DNA from 2 places in the Arthrobacter sp. RT-1 genome. Region 1 is predicted to be linked to the other one. Evidence: riboswitches for the same ligand, from Rfam matches in the RefSeq annotation. Region 1 holds a riboswitch; the other holds the start of a gene.
The links. A riboswitch is a leader RNA that binds a small molecule or an ion and turns the genes downstream of it on or off. The one in region 1 is predicted to bind glycine.
Positions count from the first base shown of each region.

Region 2: another riboswitch for glycine. It lies ahead of gcvP (aminomethyl-transferring glycine dehydrogenase); the one in region 1 lies ahead of gcvP (aminomethyl-transferring glycine dehydrogenase).

Region 1 is NZ_QRGQ01000005.1:20,548-26,140, forward strand. Features, by position in the region: gene DXK94_RS05590 (APC family permease) at 1-119, opposite strand, end outside; gene DXK94_RS05595 (Dps family protein) at 343-822, shown strand; gene DXK94_RS05600 (MFS transporter) at 923-2,488, opposite strand; gene DXK94_RS05605 (TetR/AcrR family transcriptional regulator) at 2,572-3,108, shown strand; glycine riboswitch at 3,201-3,298, shown strand; gene gcvP (aminomethyl-transferring glycine dehydrogenase) at 3,483-5,593, shown strand, end outside.
Region 2 is NZ_QRGQ01000003.1:197,007-202,599, forward strand. Features, by position in the region: gene gcvP (aminomethyl-transferring glycine dehydrogenase) at 1-2,363, opposite strand, end outside; glycine riboswitch at 2,542-2,642, opposite strand; glycine riboswitch at 2,853-2,951, shown strand; gene DXK94_RS04965 (amino acid permease) at 3,102-4,631, shown strand; gene DXK94_RS04970 (methylenetetrahydrofolate reductase) at 4,628-5,491, shown strand; gene DXK94_RS04975 (hypothetical protein) at 5,577-5,593, shown strand, end outside.

The DNA of each region.
Region 1 (5,593 bases):
ACGACGACGGCGAGGAGCCCGAGCTGCCCGCCTTTCAGTCCTTTGGCGGTGATGCCGGCGGCGGAATTGTTGCTGCTGGGGCCGGGGGAGGGCGTGCTGGTGCGGATTGTCTCTGTCATGGCACCACTTTCTGGGAAGACATTATGACGAAGGTCACTATATGAATGGCGTTCATTTAGTATGAGGGTGCGGAGCTGCCTGCGCAAGGGGAAATATGAATCCCGTTCGTTTATGTCCCTTCAGCGCAAATTAGTAAGCTCACTGAGAAACTGCCCCCGTCCCCGCCGCCGCGCTCTGCGGGGGCTGGTAGGTTCGGGATTACTGGACCAATGAGGAGGACGCATGAAAGCTTCACCGACACTGACCAACAATTTGCAGGCCGTGCTCACGGACCTGATCGAACTGCACCTCCAGGGCAAGCAGGCCCACTGGAACATTGTGGGTACCAACTTCCGGGACCTGCATCTTCAGCTGGATGAAATCGTGGACGCAGCGCGCCAGTTCGCCGATGACACGGCGGAGCGCATGCGTGCACTGCACGCGCTTCCGGACGGCCGCAGCTCCACGGTTGCCGAAGCCACCAGCCTGGCGCAGTTCCCCGAGGGCCTGATCAGCACCAAGGACGCCATTGAGCGGATCGTCGCAGCCCTTGAGGCTGCCGTGGGAACCATGCGAAAGGTCCACGACGAGGTGGATGAGGAAGATCCCACCAGTGCCGACCTGCTGCATGAGTTCATCGCCAAGCTGGAGCAGTTTGCCTGGATGGTGAACGCCGAAACAATGAAGCCCACCGCCAGCGTCACCGCCCCGGACGCCAAGTAGCCCCGCGGGATCAGGCAACAGTCAACAAGGCGCCCGGCGTCGGAGCAATGCTCCGGCGCCGGGCGCCTTTTCGCTGTCTGGTCTGATGTTGCGCGCCGCCTTAGACGGCCTTGGGCACTTTGCGGAGCACGACGGCGGCGAGCACTGCCGCGGTCGCCATCAGTACCAGCCCAATGGCGGCCGTGATGTGAACCCCCGAGTTGAAGGCTGCGGCCGCGGTGTCCCGGACGGCGTCCGCCAGGGGAGCGGGCAGTGCTGAGGCAACTTCCATGGCGCCGGCGAGCGTTTCGCCGGCGTTGTGCGCGGCGGAGGGCGGCGCGGCTTCCAGCAGTCCGGCCGGCAGCCGGAGGTTGTGCTGGTAGGAGGCTGTCAGGATGGAGCCCAGTACCGCCGTGCCCAGGAGCGAACCCACCTCGTAGCCCGTCTCGGAAATCGCTGCCGCCGCACCCGACTTCTCGGGCGGTGCAGCACCCAGGATGAGGTCGTTGGAAATGGTCTCGGCAGTGCCCACGCCCAGGGCAAGGATCAGGAGGGCCGCCAACAGGAGTGCCGGGCCGCCGCTGTGGTTGCCGAAGGTGACAAGGCTGTAGCCGGCGGCGCTGAAGGCCAGTCCTGTTCCCACCACGAATCCGGGCCGCACCCGCCGGACGAGCGGCACGACGACCAGGCCTGCCACTACCGTGGCCACCAGTGCCGGGATCATCGCAATCCCCGCAGAGGAGGGAGACATGCCCTCGAGGAGCTGCAGGTGCTGGGCCAGGAAGAGGATAAAGCCGTTGAACGAAAACAGGGCCAGGACGTTGGCCGCGATGGCCATGCTGAACACCCTGTTCCGGAACAGGGACATGTCCAGGAGCGGGTTCGCCAGCGTCAGCTGCCGGCGCACAAAGACGGCTGCCATCACCAGCCCGAACACCATGCTGCCCAGGCCTGCCGGTCCCGGCCCCTCGGTGGCAATGTCCTTGATTCCGTAAACCACCGGAACCATGACCAGCAGGGAGAGCAGGATGCTGGGAACGTCCACCTTCCCCGGCGACGGGTCCTTCGATTCCGGAATGAACACAGGTCCGAAGGCCAGAAGGGGCAGCATGAGGGGAACGGCGACGAGGAAGACCGCGCCCCACCAGAACTGCTCCACCAGCCAGCCGCCGAAGATTGGTCCCAGGGCGGCGCCCCCTGAGAACCCTGCAGCCCAGATGGCGACGGCCAGCCGGCGGCGGTTGGGCTCCGGGAAGATGTTGCGGATCAGCGACAGCGTGGAGGGCATCAGCATGGCGCCGAAGAATCCCAGGGATGCGCGGCCGGCGATCAGCCACTCCGGGCTCGGTGCGAAGGCGGTGGCGGCGGACAGTGCGGCAAAGCCGATGCTGCCGGTGATCAGCAGCTTCCTGCGGCCGATGCGGTCGCCCAGGCTTCCCATGGACACCAGCAGTCCTGCAAGGACCAGCGGATACGCATCCACGATCCACAGGAGCTGGACTCCGGAGGGGTCCAGTGAGCCTGCGATGGCTGGCAGGGCAAACGTCAGCGCGGTGTTGTCCACCGCGACCAGCAGCACCGGGAACATCAGCAGGCCCAGGGCAAGCCAGTCACGCCACGGCGCCCGGGAAAGCGGACTGCCGGAAGCAGATGCAGAGGTCCTGGTGGTGCCAGCGGAAATGGTCATGCCATAACTGTACCGTCTGGACGGTATAGTTACGAACCGCTGGGTTTGAGGAATGATGCATGGAGGAAGGCATGATTAGAGGCATGCCCCGCAAGCCCGTAGCCCGCGACGCCGTACTTGACGCCTTTGAAACCCTTCTGATCGACGTGGGGGAGCGTGCAGCCACCCTTGACGCCGTCGCGGCGAAGGCCGGGGTTTCCAAGGGCGGCCTGCTCTACCACTTTCCAAACAAGGAAGCCCTGATCCAGGTGCTGCTGGACCGGCTGGACGAACTGGCCGGAGCCGACGCCGATGCCATGGCCAAGGCGGAGGAGGGGGCCGCGGCATACTTCATCAGGTCCTCCGTCTGGGCTGACACCCCGCTGGACCGGGCAATCGTCGCCGCGACCCGGCTCGCAGAAGTGGCGCACGAGGAAACGCGCCGCCGCTTCGCCGCCATCCAGCAGCGCTGGCTGGACGAGATCGCCGCCGATGTGGGCCCGGCACTGGCCAAAGCAGTGCTCTACATGGGGGACGGGCTCTACTTCAATGCCATGTTGGCCGTCGGCCCCGTTCCGGAAGGCGGAGCCGCCGCGGATGTGGACAATCTCCTTGCTGCCCTGGAGCGCCTGCGCAGGTAGGCCGCCATTTGCCCCAGGGGCTGCGGCGTAGGACAATTGGAGGCTGTGAAGGCCCTCACCGGCCGTTCTCAGCAATCCAAATGAATAGCCTTTGATCTGCGGCGGGAGAGTTCTGCCGAAAGTACAAGCAGGCGCCGTAGGAGCAAACCCTCCCCAGGAATCTCACAGGCCCATGTACCGCCGCGGCGAGGCACCTCTGGAAAGCAGCAGGCAGTCCGCCTGGGCCGTCCCGGCTACGGGAGACCAAGGACTGTTGTGCTCACCGACGGTGCAAGCGGGGCCATGCGCAAGCACGGCAACGCGGAAACTCTCAGGTCCAATACAGAGCGGGGAGGAACCCGAATCGATGTGGCGTACCCTGCGCCACCTGAATTATGGAGTTCCTCGTGACCGTATCTCCGGCCTCCGCCTCCCTGGCCTCAGCTGCCACCTTCGTTGACCGTCATATTGGCGCACGGCGCCAGGCCGACGTCGACGCCATGTTGAAAGCCGTCGGCTTCGACACCGTGGACGCCCTGGTTGATACGGCGGTCCCCAAGGACATCCGTCAGGAAACCCCGCTGAAACTGTCCGCGGCCCTGAGCGAGGTGGAAGCGCTCGCCGAACTGCGCAAGCTGGCAGCCAAGAACAGGACGGCCGTGCAGATGATCGGCCAGGGCTACTTCGACACGGTGACCCCGCCCGTGATCCGCCGCAACATCCTGGAATCCCCGGCCTGGTACACGGCCTACACCCCGTACCAGCCTGAAATTTCGCAGGGCCGGCTTGAGGCGCTGCTGAACTTCCAAACCATGGTCCAGGACCTCGTTGGCCTGCCCATCGCCAACGCGTCCCTGCTCGATGAAGCCACCGCCGTGGCCGAAGCGGTACTCATGATGCGCCGCGCGAACAAGAACAAGGACGCCAGGGATGGCAAGACCGTCCTGGACGCGGACTGCCTGCCGCAGACCATCGCGATCGTGAAGGGCCGCGCTGAGGCGCTCGGCTTCGAGGTTGAAATTGCCGACCTGTCCGCGGGCCTGCCGGACGGTGCCATCAACGGCGTCGTGCTGCAGCAGCCCGGCGTTTCGGGCCGCGTCTTCGACCACTCCGCCGTTATCGCTGAGGCCAAGGAACGCGGCGCGCTCGTGACCGTCGCGGCTGACCTCTTGGCGCTGACCCTGATCACCCCGCCGGGGGAGCAGGGCGCCGATATCGCCGTCGGCTCGGCCCAGCGTTTTGGCGTCCCGCTGTTCTTCGGCGGCCCGCACGCCGCGTACATGGCGGTCCAGAAGGGGCTCGAGCGCTCCATGCCCGGCCGCCTGGTGGGCGTGTCCAAGGACGACGCCGGTGTCCCCGCCTACCGGCTTGCGCTGCAGACCCGCGAACAGCACATCCGGCGCGAGAAGGCGACGTCGAACATTTGCACCGCGCAGGCCCTGCTGGCCATTGTTGCGTCGATGTACGCCGTTTACCACGGCCCCGAGGGGCTGAAGGCGATCGCCCAGACCGCCAACCGCCATGCCCGCACGCTGGCTGCTTCCCTGAAGGCTGCCGGGGCAGAGGTTCTGCACACCTCCTTCTTTGACACCGTCACCGTCCGCGTGCCCGGCAGGGCTGCCGAAATCGTTGCGGCCGCCGAGGCCAAGGGCATCAACCTGCGGGGCATCGACGCCGACACCGTGGGCATCTCCGTTGATGAAACCACCACGACGGCGGTCGTCGCCGATGTCGTTTCCGTCTTCGGCGCCGAAGCGGTCGGATCCACAGGCAGTTTTGCGCTGGACCCCGCCGTCGAACGCTCCAGCGGCTACCTGCAGCACCCGGTGTTCAACACGCACCGCTCCGAGACCCAGCTGCTGCGTTACATCCGGAAGCTGTCCGACCGGGACCTGGCGCTGGACCGCACCATGATCCCGCTGGGTTCGTGCACCATGAAGCTAAACGCCACCGCGGAGATGGAAGCCATTTCCTGGCCGGAGTTCGCCTCGATCCACCCGTTCGCCCCGGACTCGCAGACCGAGGGCTGGCGTGAACTGATTGCTGACCTCGAGGCGCAGCTGACCGAGATCACCGGCTACGACCAGGTGTCCATCCAGCCCAACGCCGGATCCCAGGGTGAACTCGCAGGCCTGCTCGCGATCCGCGGCTACCACCTGTCACGCGGTGACGAGCAGCGCAATGTCTGCCTGATCCCGGCCTCCGCGCACGGCACCAACGCTGCCTCCGCCGTCCTGGCCGGCATGAAGGTTGTGGTGGTGGCCACCGCCGCCGACGGAACTATCGACCACGCGGACCTGTACGCCAAGATCGACGCGCACAAGGACGCCCTTTCGGCGATCATGATCACCTACCCCTCCACCCACGGTGTGTACGACGCAGACGTCCGCGAGGTCTGCGACGCCATCCACGCGGCCGGCGGCCAGGTCTACATCGACGGTGCCAACCTCAACGCCCTGGTCGGGCTGGCCCAACCCGGCAAGTTCGGCGGCGACGTATCACACCT
Region 2 (5,593 bases), on a different contig from region 1:
AACTCGTTCAGCCGGGAAGCGACGTAGTTGGCCGCCAGCAGCGCGGACTTCGTAGCCTCGGTCAGGCCCTCGCCGCCCATCAGCTTCACATATGCCCACGAAATCGGCAGCACGCCTGCGGAGCCGAAGCGGGACGCGCTGATGGCCACGCCGTGGCCCTCCTCATGCGCGGCTTTATTGGCGTCGCCCGGCATAAAGGGTGCCAGGTGTGCTTTGGCAGCAACCGGGCCGACGCCGGGTCCGCCGCCGCCGTGCGGGATGCAGAAGGTCTTGTGCAGGTTCAGGTGCGACACGTCGCCGCCGAACTTGCCCGGCTGCGCCAGGCCAACGAGCGCGTTCAGGTTTGCCCCGTCGACGTAGACCTGCCCGCCCGCGGCGTGGATGGCGTCGCAGACCTCGCGGACGTCGGCGTCGTACACGCCATGGGTGGAGGGGTAGGTGATCATGATGCAGGACAGGACGTCCTTGTTGGCCTCGATCTTCGCGGTCAGGTCAGCGTGGTCGATGGTTCCGTCGGCGGCGGTGGCCACCACAACAACCTTCATGCCGGCCAGGACCGCGGAGGCAGCGTTGGTGCCGTGCGCGGACGCCGGGATCAGGCAGACATTGCGCTGGTCGTCGCCGCGGGACAGGTGGTAGCCGCGGATCGCCAGCAGCCCTGCAAGTTCACCCTGGGAACCGGCGTTGGGCTGGATGGACACCTGGTCATAGCCCGTGATCTCGGTGAGGTCGGCTTCCAGGCCTTCAATCAGTTCGCGCCAGCCCTCAGTTTGCGAGTCGGGGGCGAACGGGTGGATCGAGGCGAATGCGGGCCAGGAGATGGCTTCCATCTCCACGGTGGCGTTCAGCTTCATGGTGCACGAACCCAGCGGGATCATGGTACGGTCCAGCGCCAGGTCGCGGTCCGAGAGGCGGCGGATGTAACGCAGCAGCTGGGTCTCGGAGCGGTGGGTGTTGAACACCGGGTGCTGCAGGTAGCCCGAGGTGCGGAGCACCGTTTCGGGCAGCTCGTAGCCCTGTGCGTCCCCGATGGGACCGGCGCCAAAGGCGACGGCAACAGCGGAAAGTGTTGCCGCCGTCGTCGTCTCATCGATGGAAACACCAACAGTGTCTTCGTCGACGAAGCGCAGGTTGATGCCCCGGGCCTCAGCCGCGGTGATGGCCTTGCGGGCCTTGCCGGGGACACGGATGGTAAGGGTGTCGAAGAAGGAGTCGCTGACGAGCTCCCGGCCCACCCTGGCGAGGGCGGTGGCGAGCACCCGGGTGTTGTTGTGGACCCTCTCGGCGATGGCCTTCAACCCGTCCGGGCCGTGGTAAACGGCGTAGAAGGAGGACACGATGGCGAGCAGCGCCTGGGCGGTGCAGATGTTCGAGGTCGCCTTTTCCCGGCGGATGTGCTGCTCGCGGGTCTGCAGCGCGAGACGGTAGGCGGGGGCGCCTGCGTTGTCCTTGGACACGCCGACGATGCGGCCCGGCAGGGTGCGTTCCATGCCGGTCCGGACGGCCATGTAGGCCGCGTGCGGGCCGCCGAAGAACAGCGGAACGCCAAAGCGCTGGGTGGAGCCGACGGCGATATCGGCGCCCTGCTCGCCTGGAGGGGTGATCAGGGTGAGGGCGAGGAGGTCGGCAGCGACGGTGACGAGGGAGCCGCGTTCCTTGGCTTCAGCGATGACCCCCGACTGGTCCCACACCCGGCCCGAGACGCCGGGCTGCTGCAGCACGATGCCGTTGATGGCGCCGTCGGGCAGTCCGTTGGACAGGTCGGCGACCTCCACCTCGAAGCCGAGCGCCTCGGCGCGGCCCTGAACGATGGCGATGGTCTGGGGAAGGCAATCGGCATCCAGGACGGTCTTGCCGTCCTTGGCGTCCTTATTCTTATTGGCCCGGCGCATCAGCAGCACGGCCTCTGCCACGGCGGTGGCTTCGTCCAACAGCGAGGCGTTGGCGACCGGAAGCGCGGTCAGGTCCTGGACCATGGTCTGGAAGTTCAGCAGCGCCTCAAGCCGGCCCTGGGAAATTTCAGGCTGGTAGGGGGTGTAGGCCGTGTACCAGGCCGGCGCTTCCAGGACGTTGCGGCGGATGACGGCCGGGGTGATGGTGTCGTAGTAGCCCTGGCCGATCATCTGGACCGCGGTCTTGTTTTTGGCGGCGATCCGGCGCAGCTCGGCCAGGACCTCAACCTCGCTCATGGCGGCTGCCAGCCGGAGGGCGTTGTCCTGGCGGATCGAGGCAGGGACGGCAACGTCCACGAGACCGTCCACGCTGTCGTAGCCCACGGCTTTGAGCATCGCGTCGACGTCGGCCTGGCGGCGCGCGCCGATGTGCCGGTCGGCAAAAGTCGATGGAAGGGATTGAATCGTCATGAGGAACTCCAGGTCTGGCCGGCCACGGGTGGCACGGCATGGTTTGGGTTCCTCCCCGCTCTGTATTGGACCTGAGAGATTCCGGTGGAGCCTGTTTGTGGCAGGGCCCGCCTTGCACCGTCGGTGAGTCCGGGACCCCTCGTCAAAGGGATGTGGCCGGGCTGCTTTCCAGAGTCGCCTCGCCGTGACGGTACATGGGCCTGAGAGATTCCTGGGGAGGATTTGCTCCTACGGCGCCTGCCCGGTGTTGCTCCGGGAGGACTCTCCCGTCACAGCTCGAAAGGCTTATTCAAATATGGGTGATTCGGCTCACAAGGTACAGGCTGAAGGGCTTCGAAAGCAAATCCGTCCAGTCATGACGGGCGGGAGCAGCGGTTTGGCGACGTTGTTGCGGGCAGGGGTTTGACAATCGTTCGTGACCGGAACCACACTGAACCCGTGATCGGCGCTGCTTCGCAACTGATCATGACTTCTAACTTAAAATGCCTTTGACCTGCGGCGGGAGAGTCCTGCCCGGTACATTCAGCAGGCGCCGTAGGAGCAAACCCTCCCCAGGAAACTCTCAGGCCCCCGTACCGCCGCGGAAAGGCAACTCTGGAAAGCAGCCAGGCAGGTCCTGGCTCACCGACGGTGCAAGCACGCCTTTATGGCTGCGGAAACTCTCAGGTCCTGTACAGAGCGGGGAGGAACCGAATCTTTGTGGCACTTGACGGTGCTGCTTGAACGATGGAGTTCCTCATGACGATTCATCCCCCGACGTCCCCCAGCGGCCAACCACACCCAGGCAAAGCCCCACACCGCGAACCCCCGCACCTGGAGCGGCAGCTCAGCAACCGGCACATCCAGCTCATCGCCATCGGCGGAGCCATTGGCACAGGCCTCTTCATGGGCTCCGGCAAAACAATCTCCGCGGCTGGCCCGTCCGTGATCTTTGTGTACATGATCATCGGGTTCATGCTCTTCTTCGTGATGCGGGCCATGGGCGAACTGCTGCTGAGCAACCTGAACTACAAGTCCTTCAGCGATTTCGCGGCCGACCTCCTGGGGCCCTGGGCCGGGTTCTTCACGGGATGGACCTACTGGTTCTGCTGGGTGATCACCGGCATCGCCGACGTCATCGCCATCGCAGGGTACTCCCGGGAACTCTGGCCCTCGCTGCCGCTCTGGATCCCCGGGCTGGCCACGGTCGCCATTCTCCTGCTGCTCAACCTCGCCACCGTGAAGGCGTTCGGTGAGACGGAATTCTGGTTCGCCCTCATCAAGATCATCGCCATCGCAGCGCTGATCATCGTGGGCCTGTTCATGATCTTCACCGGGTTCCAAAGCGAAGCAGGAGCCGCCGGGTTCAGCAACCTGTGGAGCCACGGCGGTTTCTTCCCCAACGAATTCATGGGTTTCGTGGCCGGCTTCCAGATCGCCGTTTTCGCCTTCGTCGGCATCGAGCTTGTTGGCACAACGGCCGCCGAGGCCAAGAATCCTGAACGGAACCTGCCCAAGGCCATTAACGCCATCCCCATCCGCGTGCTGCTCTTCTACGTCGGCGCCCTGATCATCCTGATGTCCGTCACCCCCTGGACCCAGTTCGCGGCCGGCCACAGCCCCTTCATCGGAATGTTCTCCCTGGCCGGGCTTGGAGCCGCGGCAACCATCGTCAACCTGGTGGTCCTGAGCTCCGCCATGTCCTCCGCCAACTCGGGCATTTACTCCACGTCCCGGATGGTCTTTGGCCTGGCACAGGAAGGCGACGCTCCCGGCATCTTCAGCCGCCTCTCCACGAGGAAAGTACCCAGCAACGCGCTGTTCCTGTCCTGCGTGCTGCTGCTCTCCGGCGTCGTCCTGATGTATGCCGGCCAGGACGTGGGCAAGGCCTTCGAGATGGTCACCACCGTGTCCGCCGTCTGCTTCATCTTCGTCTGGTCCATCATCCTTGCCAGCTACCTCGCCTTCCGGCGCCGCCGCCCGCACCTGCACGCGGCGTCCGCGTTCAAAATGCCCGGCGGCATCCCCGTGGTGTGGCTGATCTTCGCCTTCTTCGCCTTCGTCCTTTGGGCCCTCACCACCCAGCCCGACACCCTAGCCGCGCTGCTGGTCACCCCCGCATGGTTCCTTGTGCTGGGCGTTGCGTGGGCCATCCTGCGGCGCCGGCCGGCACATCTCGCCCGCTTCGCCGTCTTCCAGGCCGAGCTCCGGGCCGATGAGGCTGCAGCGGGCCGCAGCAAGGGGGCAGTGAACGACAGGACTCCCCAGAAAGAGCAGGCGCCGAAGTGATCGGCACGGAACTGACGGGTGCGGCAAGCGAGCGGGTCACCCGGTCAGGCACCAAACCACACACGCGGGCGTCCCGGGAAGTCAGGAGCCTTCCCACCCGGCTGGAGATCATCCCGACGGAGGGCATTACCGCCGGCGTCCGGGCCCACGTTCCTGCGGGGTCCACCATCACCGTGACGTGCCTGCCGCACCATGGCATCGCGCGGACCATGCAGACGGCGCTGCAGCTGGCCGGTATGGGATACAGCGTGGTCCCGCACCTTGCTGCCCGGAGCATCGGGAGCCGCGGGCAGCTGGAAGCCGCGCTGCGGGATTGCCGGGATGCAGGGATCAGGGAGGTGTTCGCCATCGGCGGTGATGCTTCGGAAGCTGCGGGCCCGTACAGCAACTCCCTTCAACTGCTGGAGGACATCATGGAGCTGTCGGGCGGGGACATCTCGGCGGGAGTGGCGGGATACCCGGAAGGGCACCCGCATCACGGCGAGCTCCAGATGCTCGACGCCTTGCTGGAAAAGCAGCACCTGGCATCCGGCGTCACCACCCAGATGTGCTTTTCCGTTCCCCGGATCAGCTGGTACGCGGAAACCCTCCGGCGCGAAGGTGTCCAGCTGCCCATCTGGGCGGGGGTGCCCGGCGCCGTCCCCCGTGCCAAGCTCATTGCGCTCGCGGCAAAGATCGGCGTCGGCCCGTCCCTGAAGTTCCTCACCCGGCAGGGGCCGCTCGGCCGCCGTCTGCTCAGCGGCAGCAGCTACTCGCCCCTGCCGATCCTGGACCAGCTCCGCGATGTTCCGGAGATTGCAGGCATCCACCTGTACACCTTCAACAGCCTGGGCCATGGAAACCCGCAGGCCACGTCATAGAAGTTAAGCATGCTTAGTGTTGATCCACTTAGGATGGAGAAGCACGGCAGCCCACCGCTGCAGGTCGATTTGAATGAAGGTGACCATGGCCAAGAGCAGCAA